2 regions of the Clavibacter californiensis genome follow, and region 1 is predicted to be linked to the other one. Evidence: predicted binding sites of a transcription regulator. Region 1 holds the regulator's gene; the other holds the start of a gene.

What was found. The regulator HspR, encoded in region 1, represses chaperone genes until heat shock. The targets are predictions, from matches to a motif close to AAGTTGAGTCNNNNNGACTCAACTT.
Region 2: the regulator HspR is predicted to act here: its motif matches at 3,763-3,787, upstream of FGD68_RS12915 (Hsp20/alpha crystallin family protein).

What each region holds. Positions count from the first base shown of each region.
Region 1 covers NZ_CP040792.1:487,454-494,167, forward strand. Annotated here, with positions in the region: gene FGD68_RS02585 (nucleotide exchange factor GrpE) at 1-507, shown strand, start outside; gene FGD68_RS02590 (DnaJ C-terminal domain-containing protein) at 628-1,644, shown strand; gene FGD68_RS02595 (heat shock protein transcriptional repressor HspR) at 1,664-2,119, shown strand; gene FGD68_RS02600 (class I SAM-dependent methyltransferase) at 2,116-3,330, shown strand; gene FGD68_RS02605 (DUF1905 domain-containing protein) at 3,382-3,822, shown strand; gene FGD68_RS02610 (helix-turn-helix domain-containing protein) at 3,850-4,086, opposite strand; gene FGD68_RS02615 (hypothetical protein) at 4,086-4,724, opposite strand; gene FGD68_RS02620 (BLUF domain-containing protein) at 4,804-5,223, opposite strand; gene FGD68_RS02625 (2'-5' RNA ligase family protein) at 5,639-6,367, opposite strand; gene FGD68_RS02630 (LacI family DNA-binding transcriptional regulator) at 6,547-6,714, opposite strand, start outside.
Region 2 covers NZ_CP040792.1:2,675,194-2,681,907, reverse strand. Annotated here, with positions in the region: gene FGD68_RS12945 (hypothetical protein) at 1-77, opposite strand, end outside; gene FGD68_RS12940 (hypothetical protein) at 74-358, opposite strand; gene FGD68_RS12935 (hypothetical protein) at 460-609, opposite strand; gene FGD68_RS12930 (hypothetical protein) at 611-922, opposite strand; partial or broken gene FGD68_RS12925 (GNAT family N-acetyltransferase) at 977-1,111, shown strand; gene FGD68_RS12920 (IucA/IucC family protein) at 1,369-3,153, shown strand; gene FGD68_RS12915 (Hsp20/alpha crystallin family protein) at 3,267-3,725, opposite strand; gene FGD68_RS12910 (hypothetical protein) at 3,861-4,211, opposite strand; gene FGD68_RS12905 (SDR family oxidoreductase) at 4,352-5,044, shown strand; gene FGD68_RS12900 (NmrA family NAD(P)-binding protein) at 5,207-6,160, shown strand; gene FGD68_RS12895 (NADP-dependent oxidoreductase) at 6,296-6,714, shown strand, end outside.

The sequences.
Region 1 (6,714 bases):
GTCGAGGCCGAGGGCCCCGACGTCGAGACGACCGACGCCATGGACGAGGAGCTGCAGGACCTCATCGAGCAGACCCGGGCGGAGCCCGTCGAGGGCGACTCGGAGCACCTCGCGGACCTGAAGCGCGTCACCGCCGAGTACGCCAACTACCGCAAGCGCACCGAGGCCAACCGCGAGATCGAGCGCCAGCGCGCGGTCGGCGACGTGGTCAAGGGCATCCTCCCGGTGCTCGACGACCTCGACCGCGCCGAGAAGCACGGCGACCTCGCGGAGGGCGGACCGCTCACCGCGATCGTCGCCAAGCTGCGGACGAACGTGGAGCGCATCGGGCTGGTCAAGGTGGGCGCCGTCGGCGACGCCTTCGACCCGCAGGTGCACGAGGCGATCTTCCAGAAGCCGAACCCCGAGGTCCAGGTGGACACCGTGGCGGACGTCGTCGAGAGTGGCTACTACATCGGCGAGACGCTGCTGCGGGCCGCGAAGGTCGTCGTCGACAAGCCGGAGTAGCGCCATCAACCGCAGCATCGATCCGGCTGCACCCACCCCGGTCCGGGCGTCCGCACGCGCGGGCGCCCGGACCGGGGTGTGCGGCCCCCACCACGAGACGAAGAAGAAGGGAGGCGTCTGATGGCCAGCCAGGACTGGTTCGACAAGGACTTCTACAAGGTCCTCGGAGTGTCCAAGGACGTCTCGGAGGCCGACCTCAAGAAGGCCTACCGCAAGCTCGCGCGGCAGTACCACCCGGACAGCAACCCGGATCCGTCGGCCGAGGCGCGCTTCAAGGAGATCAGCGAGGCGCACGCCGTGCTGGCCGACAAGGAGCAGCGCCGCGAGTACGACCAGATGCGGGCCATGGGATCCGGCGCGCGCTTCACCGCACCGGGTGCCGGCGGCGGACAGGCGGGTGGGTTCGAGGACGTGTTCGGCGGCATGTTCGGCCAGCAGGCCGGCGGCCGCGGGCGGCGCACGGCCGGGTTCGGTTCCGGCCAGCCGCAGTACAGCCAGGGCGGGTTCGAGGACATCCTCGGCGGCATGTTCGGCAACGGCGGCTTCGGCCAGTCGACCGGCGGCTACCGGGGCTATGGCGCGCCCACCAAGGGCCGCGACGTCACCGCGACCACCACGATCGACTTCCTCACCGCGGTGCAGGGCGACGTCGTGCGCCTGCAGGACTCCGACGGCCGGCCCCTCACGGTGCGCGTGCCGGCCGGGGTCTCCGACGGGCAGAAGATCCGCCTCGCCGGGAAGGGCGAGCCGTCGGGCGACGGCGGCGCGTCGGGGGACATCATCCTCACGGTCCACGTGCGATCGCACCCTGTGTTCGAGCGCGACGGGCTGAACCTCCGGGTCAACGTCCCCGTCACCTTCCCCGAGGCCGCGCTCGGCGCGACCATCGAGGTGCCCACGCTCGGCGGCGACCCGGTGCGGCTGAAGGTCGCGCCCGGCACGTCCAGCGGGAAGGTGCTGCGCGTCAAGGGCCGCGGCGTCACGACCCCGAAGGGCACGGGCGACCTGCTCGCGCGCATCGAGGTCGCGGTGCCGTCGCGCCTCACCGACGCCCAGCGCGTGGCGCTCGACGCGTTCGCCAGCTCGGGCCCGGGCGAGGACCCGCGCCGCGAGCTCATCGAGCGGGCCAGGAGCTGACGTGGATCCCCGCGACACGATGGACGAGGACGCCCCCGTCTTCGTGATCTCCGTGGCGGCCGAGCTGTCGGGCATGCACCCGCAGACGCTCCGGCAGTACGACCGCCTCGGACTCGTGTCGCCCACCCGCACCGCCGGGCGGAGCCGCCGCTACTCGATGCGCGACATCGTGCAGCTGCGGGAGGTCGCCCGGCTGGGCGGGGAGGGCGTGAGCCTGGAGGGCATCGCGCGGATCCTCGAGCTCGAGAACCAGGTGACGGAGCTCCGCGGCCGCGTGCGCCAGCTGGAGTCGGCGCTCGCCGACGAGCTGCTGTCGCGGCCCGGCCGCCGCGTGTTCGCGGCACGCGGCGACGGCGACGTGGTGTCGCTGCGCGCGGGCGTGCGTCCGTCCCGGCCCACCGAGGTCGTGCTGTACCGGGCGGCGCTCGCCATGCCCGGCGACGACCGCGACGGCTCCGGGCGCGACGCGCGGTGAGCGACGCTCGCGACTCCGCATCCGCCGCCGACGACCTGCTCGACCTCGGCGCGCTCCGCCGCCGCCCGGACGTCGAGGCCGAGAACCTCTTCGCCGTGGACGCCGCCGACCGGTTGCTCCTCGACGAGCTGGTCGCGCTGCTCGCCGCCGCGGCCGACGCGGGCCGCCCGGTGCGGCCCGAGGAGCTCGTCGTGATCGGCGACCAGTACGGCGCCCTCGCGCTGGGCGCTGCCGCCGCGCTGCGTCGAGCGGGGGCGCCGGATCCCGTGCGCATCCGCGTGCACCAGGACGCCCTCGCCTCCGAGACCGCGCTCCGCCTCAACGCGGAGCTGATCGGCGAGACCGCCGAGATCGCCCACCACGGGCTGGACGACGCGCTCGCCGCGGACGCCCGCGTTGTCATCGCGCGCCTGCCCCGCAGCCTCGACGCCCTCGACGAGTGGGCCGGTGTGGTCGCGCGCGCCGCCGCCGACGACGTGACCGTGCTCGCCGGCGGCCGCGTCAAGCACATGACCCCCGCGATGACCGACGTGCTCCGCCGCCGCTTCGGCGAGGTGCACGCCACACTCGCGCGGCAGAAGTCGCGGATCCTCGTCGCGCGCGAGCCGCTCTCCGCGACCGACGCCGCCGACGCCTACCCCCGCCACGAGTCGCACCCCGACCTCGGCCTCGAGGTGCGCGCGCACGGCGCCGCGTTCGCGGGCGCCCGCATCGACATCGGAACGCGCTTCCTCCTCTCCTTCCTGCCCGACCTGCCCGCTGGCGCGACGACCGCCGTCGACCTCGGCTGCGGCACGGGCGTCATCGCGTCGGCCGTCGCGCTCGCCCGGCCGGACCTCCGCGTGATCGCGACCGACCAGTCGTGGGCGGCCGTCGACTCGGCGCGCGCGACCGTCGCCGCCAACGGGCTCGCGGACCGGGTGACCGTGGTGCGCGACGACGCCGGATCCACCGTCCCCGACGGATCCGCCGACCTCGTGCTCCTGAACCCGCCGTTCCACACGGGCGCCACCGTGCACGCGGGCCTCGCGCCGCGCCTGTTCGCCGCCGCGGCCCGCATGCTCCGCCCCGGCGGCGAGCTCTGGACGGTCTACAACAGCCCGCTCGGCTACCGGCCGCAGCTCACGCGCATCGTCGGCCCCACGCGCGAGGCGGGTCGGAACGCGAAGTTCACGGTCGCCGTCTCGACGAAGCCCGAGTCGCGGGCCTAGCCTCGGATCCACCGTGGCCGCCCGAGTCGCGCCGCTCGCCGAGGAGCCCGCATGCCCACCTTCCGCACCCGCGTCATGCAGGCCCGCGTCAACGCGACCGGGCTGCCCGTGCCGCCGGAGGCGCTCGACGAGCTGGGTGCCGGGAAGCGGCCCGCGGTCGTCGTCACCGTCGCGGGCTACACGTACCGCACGAGCGTCGGCGCGATGGGCGGACAGCACCTCATCCCGCTGAGCGCCGCGCATCGCGCCGCGTCGGGGGTCGCCGCCGACGACGAGGTCGAGGTGACCATCGAGCTCGACGCGCAGCCCCGCGAGGCCGTGATCCCGGACGAGGTCGCCGCCGCCTTCGCCGCGGAGCCCGCCCTGGCTGACGCGTTCGGCGTGCTCTCGTCGAGCAGGCAGCGCGCCCTCGTGGATCCGATCGCCGAGGCGAAGACCGCCGAGACCCGCGCGCGTCGCGTCGAGAAGGCGCTCGACGCGTTGCGCGCCTGACCCCACCGCACGCGCGGGTCGCGCGCGTCAGGCCGCCGGCGGATCCAGCACCAGCAGGTCGCCGATCTCGCACTCCAGCGCGCGGCAGACCGCGACGAGGGTCGAGTAGCGGATCGCGCGGGCGCGGTCGTTCTTCAGGATCGACAGGTTGACCTGGCTCACGCCGACGATCGCGCTCAGCCGCGTGAGCGTCATGCCGCGCGCCGCGAGCAGCTCGTCGAGGCGGCAGTGGACGCCGGTGGGGCCCTCGTCGTCCGCGCCCATCAGACCAGGCCGCGGGTGTCGCGCTGCAGGGTCTCGCCGTGCTCGACCACGAGGCCGACGATCATCAGCGCGAAGCCGAGCGCGATGGTCGACGCGTCGACCTCCGCGACGACGGGCCAGAAGCCGTCGAGCCCGTCAGCGGGGTCGTTGAGCGCGTCCCCGACCATCCAGGCCACGCCCGTGCGCGCGGCGAGCGCGAGCAGCGCCGCGATCATCACGGTGCCGCCCGCGAGCGTGACCACGAGGCTGAGGCGGCGGGCGAGCGGATCCGGCCGGAGCAGCCGGCGGGCGAGGATCGCGACCGTGCCTGCGAGCGCGATGCCCACGGCGGCGTCCAGCGCGATGCGGACGACGTGCAGCGCGACGATGCCGCCCGGCAGCTCGCCCACCGCGACCTCGGCGGTGCGGTACGCGCCCGAGCGGAGGTCGGCGGGACCGGCGTCGGCCTCGGCGGGAAGGGATCCGCGCATCTCGAGCGACGTGCTCACCACGCCGGTCCGCACGGTCTCGACCGCGCTCACGACGGCCGCCGCGGTCACCGCCAGCAGCACGAGCACGGCGATCGCGAGGGCCGCCCAGAGAATGCCGCGCGTGACGCGCGCGGACGACCCGGTGCCGGCGAGGGGTGTGCGTGCCATGGGCGTCCTATCGATCATCGTTACAACGAATGTCGATATGGTGGCACGCGGTCGGGCCCGGTGTCCAGGCCCGCGGGGATCACGCCGGGTGCGTTCGAAACCACTCCAGCAGCCAGCGGGCGCGGGACGGCGCGTCCGGACGCGCCGCGGCGGACGCCGGGCGGTCGAGGAAGTCGTCGTAGCCGCGGAGCTGGCGGAGGGTCGCGTCGTCGACCGTGCGGAAGCCCATCGACCAGGCGGGGAACTGCCGGGCGGGGATCTCCTCGTCGAGCAGCAGCCGCACGTCGGTGTGCCGCTCATCGGCCTCGATGGCGGCGAACACCGACTCGACGGCGTCGTGCGGGCCCTCGAGCACCTGCATGAACGTGCCGTCACGGTGCAGCAGCAGGCCCGTGAGGCCGGCCTGCTCGTTGTTGCGGATGCACTGGCCGAGGAGCTCGCCCAGCTCGTCGTCGGTCATCTGCCGTGTGGCCGTGCTCGTGTAGACGGTCGTCCGCATGGTGCCCCCTGGTGCTGTCCCCCCATCCTCGCGCGTCGCGGGCGTGCACCGTGCACCGGATGCGCGCGCGGCGCGGGGCGGACATCACGGCGGCCGGGGATCCGCCGGGGTTCTGTCGTCCGGACGGACGACAAGAGCCCGGCGCGTCCACGGGGACGGCGCGCGCCGGGCTCCTGCTGCTGCCGCGTCCGTTCGGGTCGGGTCGCGGAGGGATCTGATGAGCTGCCCCGCTCGGCGGGGGGACGCGTCGGGGCGCTCCTCGGGTATCCATTCGCACGGCGGCATCGGGGGAATCCGCTGTACGAAGAGGACTCTATGTCCCCTGTCCTCGCTTTGGGGGACAAGTCGTGCACGAATCGCGGGTGATCCGAGGGTGAGGGGAGGGTGAGAGTTCCCGTCCACCGCGGATCCGGGGTCAGTGCGAGCCGCCGCCGAGCGTCCAGGTGCGCACGTGCTCCCAGGTGAGGGTGTTCCACCAGCGGCCGGACCAGTCCGGGCTCGCGGTGCGGTACATGACGACCGTGTCGCCGACGAAGCCGGTCGGCACGGGCTCGTCGAGCTCGCGGATGAAGGCGCCGACCTCGTCGTGCAGGTCGGGGCGGACGAGGAGGTCGTGCGAGGCGAGCGAGAGGTGCGCCCGGAAGCGCGCGGGGTCGAACGAGTGGTGCTCGGGGGAGTCCATGGGACGCCGGAACGGGGCCGCGACGCGGTCGATGTCCGCCGCGAGCGCGAGCAGCTCGGCGTTCTGGCTGCCGTCCGGCAGGCCGTCCACGTCGTAGACGAAGCCGAAGCCGTGCTCGCGGACGCCTGCGTTGTGCACGGGGAACGCGGGGCGGTCGGCGAGGAGCTCGGTGACCGCCTCGATCACCCGCGCCTCGTCGTGCCCGAACGGCTGGCTCCCGATGAGCGTCGCGTGCGGGGGGAAGGCGCCGGCGGACACGAGGCCGTACTGCGCGCGGATCTGGTCGGTGACGACGGTCACGGCCCGGCAGGTGCGCGCGTCGGGGCGGAGGAAGATCCCGTAGCGGTAGGGGTCGCTGTCGTCGCGGGGGAGCAGCGACGGGCGCACCTCGACCCGGCTGGCCGACGCGGGCGCGGTGTCGGGGGCGGCGAGCGCGTGTGCGGTGTGGTCGTCGTGGTCCATGGGGATCCTCCAGGCGTCGAGCGAGCGCAGGGAACGTTCCCTACGTGGCGACGTCGATGGTCCCACAGCGCGGATCGGCGAGGGCGGCCGCGGGGTGAACGGCGGGTGGACGCACGGTGCGCGGTGCGCGGGGGCGGTGCCTGAACGGCGCTCGCGCGACGAGCGTCGCACGACGTGCGTCAGGCGCGGAGGAGCGCGGCCGTGCGGCCCGGGATCAGCTCGCCGTCGACCGCGGTGTGGCGGGTGCCCGTGACGGTGCCGTCGATGCGGTCGACCACGGCGTCGACGGCGAGGGCGCCGATGACGGGGATGGGCTGGCGCCACGTGGTGAAGTCGAGGAGCGCGCT
Region 2 (6,714 bases), 980 kb from region 1:
AGGGCCTCGGTGTCGAGCGCGGTGTCGTCGCCGGTGGAGTCGTCAGCGGGGGTGGCGGTGGCGTCGGTCACGGTCACGCACCGGCCTCGGGCTTGGGGTGGCCGGGGATCGAGTCGCCGCTGAGGTTGAGCTCGTCGGGATCCACGTCGATCTCGCCGACGTCGTCGGGTCCGCCCGAGCCGGGCAGCACCTGCACGTCGTCCGCGGCGGCGGGGACGTCGTCGGAGACGCCCTCGCTCTCGACGATCTGCTCGCTCTGCTTGACGCGCGTGTCGTCCTCGCTGGGCGAGATGAAGTCCTTGTCCTGCCGGGTGTCTGAGGTGCCCGCGGGCTGGAGGCGCGGGTCGTCGGTGTCCATGCGTCCGACGCTACGCTCGGCCCCGAGAGCTGTGTGGTTGCGTTCAGGCAACGCCCATGGAGCGGTCCCGAGCGGCGTGCAGGCGGGTCTCCCTGGGCGGATCAAATGTCGTCGGGACCCTCGCCGACCGGGTCGGCCGCGGCGTCGCGGGCGTCCTCCTCCGCGGCCTCGGCGAGCTCCGCGATCGAGTCGGCGTCGATGCGGGCGGGCTCGGCGAGCGGGTGGCGCGGGGCGTCGGCGGGATCCGTCACCTCAGCGGCCCTCGGGGTCGACGTGGCCGGCCGCGTCGTCGGCCGGGGCGCTCATGTGCGAGTCCGCCGCGGTGACGGAGCGGTTGTCGGGCACCTCGGGGTACTCGGCGCTCGCCGGATCCGCGTCCTCGACCTCGAGGGTGTCCTCCTCGGCGTGCCCGTAACCGGTGCCCTCGGGCGCGCGCACCTCGTCGCCGACACCCGCGGGGGCGTCGTCGCCGCCGACCACGTCGTCCACGGTCACCAGCCCGTCGGGATCGCCGGGGCCGCGCCCGGTGCGTATGCCGTCTGCCTGGTCGTCGCGATCGCTCATGCCCCCACCCTACGAGCGGGGGCGGGCGTCGGTCCGCCCTGCGGCGACCGTGGCATGCACCTGCTCGTCGGCCCGCCCGCGGGCGACCCGCTGCCGGGGTTCACGAGCGCGGTCATGCGGCACGTCGTCGCGCACCTCCTCCGGGACCCGGCCGTCGAGCGCCTCGTTGTCGAGCCGGACGTCCGCAACACCCGGATCCAGCGCCTCAACGAGCTCGTCGGCTTCCGGCCGCTCCGCGTCGTCGACCTCGGCGCGAAGCACGCGCTCCTCAGCGTCGCCACCCGCAACGACGCCCTCCTGCACGCCACCCCCATGGACGGACATGCCATGACCCTCACCCACGACCACCCCCTCGACACCCACCCCGAGGCCCGGCCGGCTGCCGCCTCGAGGACCGCCGAGCCGGATCCCCGCGTGCACCGCGCCGCGCACCTCCGTCCCGACGTGTGGGCCGCCGCCACCCGCCACCTCGTGCGCAAGGCGCTCGCCGAGTTCGCGCACGAGCTGCTCATCGCACCCGAGCGCGTGGATCCGGAGCTCCCCGCCTGCCGCACGACCCGAGGCGCTGGGCCGCCTACCGCGTCGCGAGCGGCGACGGCCGGAGCGCGTACGCGTACCGGGCCAGGATCCTCGAGCTCGACCACTGGGACGTCAACGAGGCGAGCATCCGCCGCACGGTCGACGGCCGGCCCACCGAGCTCGACGCGACCGACCTCGTGCTCGACCTCCGCGACCGCCTGGGGATCACCGACGAGGTGCTGCCCGTCTACCTCGACGAGATCCAGAGCACGCTCTCGGCCGCGGCCTTCTCGCGCCTCCGCGACGTGCCCGACGCGCAGGGCCTCCTCACGGCGTCGTACGCGGAGGTCGAGTCGACGATGGACGAGGGCCACCCCTGCTTCGTCGCGACCAACGGCCGCATCGGCTTCGACCTCGACGACCACGACCGGTACGCGCCCGAGGCGGGGGAGGACGTGCGGATCCTCTGGCTCGCCGTCCACGAGCGCCTCGCGCGCTTCGCCGCCGTCGACGGCCCCGACCGCGAGGCCTTCCTCGACGCCGAGCTCGGCGCCTCCGTGCGCGAGCGGTTCCGGGCCCGGATGGCGGACCTCGGCATCGACCCGGCCGAGCGCGTGCTCGTGCCGGTGCACCCGTGGCAGTGGGAGAACGTCGTCACGGTCACCTTCGCCGGCCTCGTCGCCACCCGCGACATCGTGCTCCTCGGCACGGGCGACGACGAGTACGGCGCGCAGCAGTCGATCCGCACCTGGGCCAACCGCACGACCCCGGAGCGCTGCTACGTGAAGACGTCGCTCTCGATCCTCAACATGGGGTTCACGCGCGGCCTCTCGCCGGCCTACATGGCGGTCACCCCGGCGATCAACGACTGGGTGCACGCGCTCGTCACGGGCGACCCGGAGTTCGCGCGGCGCGGCTTCGGGATCCTCCGCGAGGTCGCGTCCGTCGGCGTGCGCGACGCCCGCGTCGACTCGGCCCTGCCCGCCGGCCACTCCCACGGCAAGATGCTGTCCGCGCTCTGGCGGGAGTCGCCCGTGCCGAGCCTCGCGGAGGGCGAGCGGCTGATGAGCATGACGAGCCTGCTGCACGTCGACGCGCAGGGGGCGAGCGTGCTGGAGGCGCTCATCGACGCGTCCGGGATCGGCGCGGCCGCCTGGATCCGTCGCTGGCTCGACGCCTACCTCGTGCCGCTCGCGCACGCGCTGATCGCGCACGACCTCGCCTTCATGCCGCACGGCGAGAACGTGATCCTCGTGCTCCGCGACCACGTCGTCGTACGCGTGCTGATGAAGGACATCGCCGAGGAGGTCGCCCTCTTCGACATGGAGCGCGAGCTGCCGGAGGACGTGCGCCGGATCCGTATGGACGTCCCCGAGGAGGAGCGCACCCTCACGGTCTTCACCGACGTGATGGACGGCTTCCTCCGCTTCGCCGCCGCGCTCGTCGAGGACCGTGACGACCTCGGCCCCGACGGCCCGTGGCGCGTGGCCGCGGAGGCGCTCGCCGACCACGAGCGGGCGCACCCGGAGCTGGCGGAGCGCATCGCCCGGTTCGACCTCTTCGCGCCGTCCTTCGACCGCTCCTGCCTCAACCGGCTGCAGCTGCGCGACAACCGGCGCATGGTCGACCTGCAGGCGCCGGTGATGCAGATCCGCGGCTCGCTGCGGAACCCGCTCGCGATCCACGCGGGGCTGCGGCCGCGCATCAGCTGACGTCGACGGCGCCGACACGCGTCCCGGACCGGACGCGCGAGGAGCCGCCGCCCGCTTCGTGCGGACGACGGCTCCCGTCGTCGTGTGCGGCGCCGGAGCGCCGCCCGGTCGGATCAGCTCGCCGCGTGCGCGCCCTGCTCCACCGTCAGCGTGCGGCCCTCCTGGCCCTGCGGCTCGTCGGACGTGACCGCGATCTTCCGCGGCTTCGCCCGCTCGCTCACCGGGATGGTGACGCTCAGCACGCCGTTCGCGTAGTGCGCCGAGATGCGCTCGGTGTCGATGCCCTGGCCGAGCGTGAGCTGGCGGAGGAACGTGCCCGCCACGCGCTCGCGCGTCAGCCACCGCACGTTCTGGTCGCCGGCGAGCGTGCGCTCGGCGCGGATGGTCAGCAGCTGGCCGTCCACGTCGATGTCGACCGAGCCCGGGTCGATGCCCGGGAGGTCGGCGGCCAGCACGTAGGTGTCGCCCTCGCGGTGCAGGTCGATGGGCATCGGACGGTTCGCCTGGCGGGTCTCGGCCAGCGCGCCCATGGCGCGGTCCAGCTCGCGGAACGGATCGAAGGTCATGTTCATGCTCGACTCCTCTGATGATCTGCGGTGATGATCTCCGGGGTTGAGCCTCCTCGGCTCAACCACGATGAGATTAGCACTCGGCGCAGGGGAGTGCCAAGCCGTTCGCCTACGGCGAATGCCGCTCTCATCACCTGTTCAGGAGCGGCGGCGGAGGTCGCGCTCCATGCGCCCGATGAGCGTCCAGACCGCGCGCGAGAGGTCCGGGTGCTCGAGCGCGATGCCGCGCAACAGCCGGTACTCGAAGCGCGCGACGACGCCAGGCGCCGTTGACGGGTGGCGCACGCGGGCCAGCTCGTCGGCCATCCCGTCGGCTTCCAGCGCGTCCTGGCGGAGGGTCGCGACCACGTGCTCGTCCACCGTGGGCAGCTGGGGGATGATCTCCCACGGGTCGTCGCCGTTCCGGCATCGGTGCTCGATCACGGCGTCCAGCTCGTCGCGGGCTTCCTGCCGCAGCACCTCGAGGCTGGCGGGGAAGCGGGCGTGCACGGGCGGATCCTCTCGGGCGGCGGGCCGACGCGCCTCACGGCCGCCGTCCCTTCACGCTACGTCATGCCCCGGGGCGCGCTGGGCGGACGGGGTGGTCGGATGCCGTCGGTAGCCTGGAGGACCGCGACCCAGGAGGATCCATGACCGACCACGCCCGCCCCGTCGCCCTCGTCACGGGAGCCACCCGCGGGATCGGCCGCGCCATCGCGGAGGACCTCGGCCGCACCCACCGCGTGATCGTGCACGGCCGCGACCGCGACGCCGTCGACGCGCTCGCCGCGTCCCTGCCGGACGCCGTCGGCTGGGCGGCCGACCTCGCCGCGGGCGGCCTCGCCGACCTCGTCCCCGGCCTCGACCGCCTCGACGTGCTCGTGCACTCCGCCGGCGTGATCGGCGGCGACGCCGTGGCGGAGACGCCCGTCGACGAGTGGCGGCGGGTCTTCGAGGTCAACGTCTTCGCGGTCGCCGAGGTGACGCGCGTGCTCCTGCCCGCGCTCCGGGCGGCGCAGGGGCAGGTCGTGCTCGTGAACTCCGGATCCGGCTTCACGGCCAACCCCACGGGCGGCGTCTACGCGGGATCCAAGTTCGCCCTCCGCGCGCTCGGCGACGCCCTGCGCGAGGAGGAGCGCTCGCACGGCGTGCGCGTCTCGAGCGTGCACCCGGGCCGCGTCGCCACCGACATGCAGCGCGAGCTCCGCGCGAAGGAGGGCGGCGAGTACGACGAGGCCCGCTACCTGGAGCCCGCGTCCGTCGCGCGCGCCGTGCGCCTCGTCGTCGACCAGACCCGCGACGGCACGCTCGAGTCGGTGTCGCTGCGGCCGTTCGGGGGCTGATCCGGGAGGGCGTCGCTCATCCAGGGCGCGCGGATCCCGGCCCCGCCCCGGCGCGTCGCCCGCACGGGCACGGTTCCCGAGCATGCTCGTCGGGAGGCGCCCGACGCGGGCGCGACCGACGCCGCCCTCCCCGTGCGGCGCCGCCCAGGAGGAGACCCGCCCATGACCGCATCGCCCGCATCCGCATCCGCATCCGCATCCGGCCCCGTCGTCGTCGCCGGCGCCACCGGCGACCTCGGCCGCCGCATCGTGCGCGAGCTGCTCGCGGCCGGCGCGCGCGTCCGCGTCCTCACCCGGCCCGGAAGAACCGCGGCGGCCGAGGCGTGGGGCGACGACCCGCGCGTCGAGGTCGTCGAGGCCGCGTACACCGACCGGGCCGCGCTGATCCGCGGGGTCGCCGGCGCGCGCGTCGTCGTCTCCGCGGTCAGCGGCGCCCGCGCCGTGATCGTCGGGGCGCAGCGTGCGCTCCTGACGGCGGCGGTCGCGGCCGGCGTGCCGCGCTTCATCCCCTCGGACTACTCCTCCGACTACCGCCGGGTCACGCCCGGCAGCAACCGCAACTTCGAGCTGCGCCGCGAGTTCGCGGCCGACCTCGACGCCGCGCCGATCCGGGCCACCTCGGTGCTCAACGGCGCCTTCGCCGACATGCTCACCGGGCAGGCGCCCATCGTCCTGTTCGACCGGCGCCGCGTCCTCTACTGGTCGTCCGCCGACCAGGTGCTCGACTTCACGACCAAGGACGACACCGCCCGCGTGACGGCGCTCGTCGCGCTCGACGACCACGCGCCGCGCGTGGTCGAGGTGGCGGGGGACCGGGTGACCGCGCGGGACCTCGCGCGCACCATGACGGAGATCACGGGCACGCCGTTCGCGCTGCAGTGGGCGGGCAGCACGGGGGTCCTCTCCACGGCGGCCAAGGCGATGCGCCGCGTCGGCCGCGACGAGCAGGAGACCTTCCCGGCCTGGCAGGGGATGCAGTACCTCGTGAGCATGTACAGCGGCGAGGCGGAGCTGCGGCACGTGGACCGCGAGCGGTTCGGCGCGCACACCTGGACGAGCGTGCGCGACGTGCTCGCCGCGCACGTCGCCGAGCGCGTGAGCGCGTCCGCCGCGTAGCCGGCCGCGCGGCCCTCGTCACGAGGCCACGGCTCGCTGGGTGCCGCATCCAGCGGGCGGTGGAAGGGTGGGGCCGCGCCACGAGCGCCGCGGGTCGGCCGTCCGACCGCCCGCCCCCGAGAACGAAGGAGACCCATGTCTGCACGCAGCATCCAGTGGCAGCTGGCGAAGCGCCCCACCGGCGAGCCCACCCCCGACGACGTCCGCCGCGTCGAGGTCGACCTGCCCGACCTGCAGGACGGCGAGGTCCGCGTCGAGAACGAGTTCATCTCCGTCGACCCCTACATGCGCGGCCGCATGAACGACGTGCCCTCCTACGTGCCGCCGTTCCAGCTCGACGAGGCGATGACCGGATCCGCGGTCGGCCGCGTCGTCGAGTCCCGCTCCGAAGACCTCGCGGTCGGCACGCTCGTCAGCCACATGCTCGGCTGGCGCGACGTCGCGCAGGGCCAGGCCGGCGGCTTCCGCCCCGTCCCCGAGGTCCCCGGCGTGCCGTCGTCCGCCCACCTCGGCGTGCTCGGCCTCACGGGCCTCACCGCGTACGTCGGCCTGAC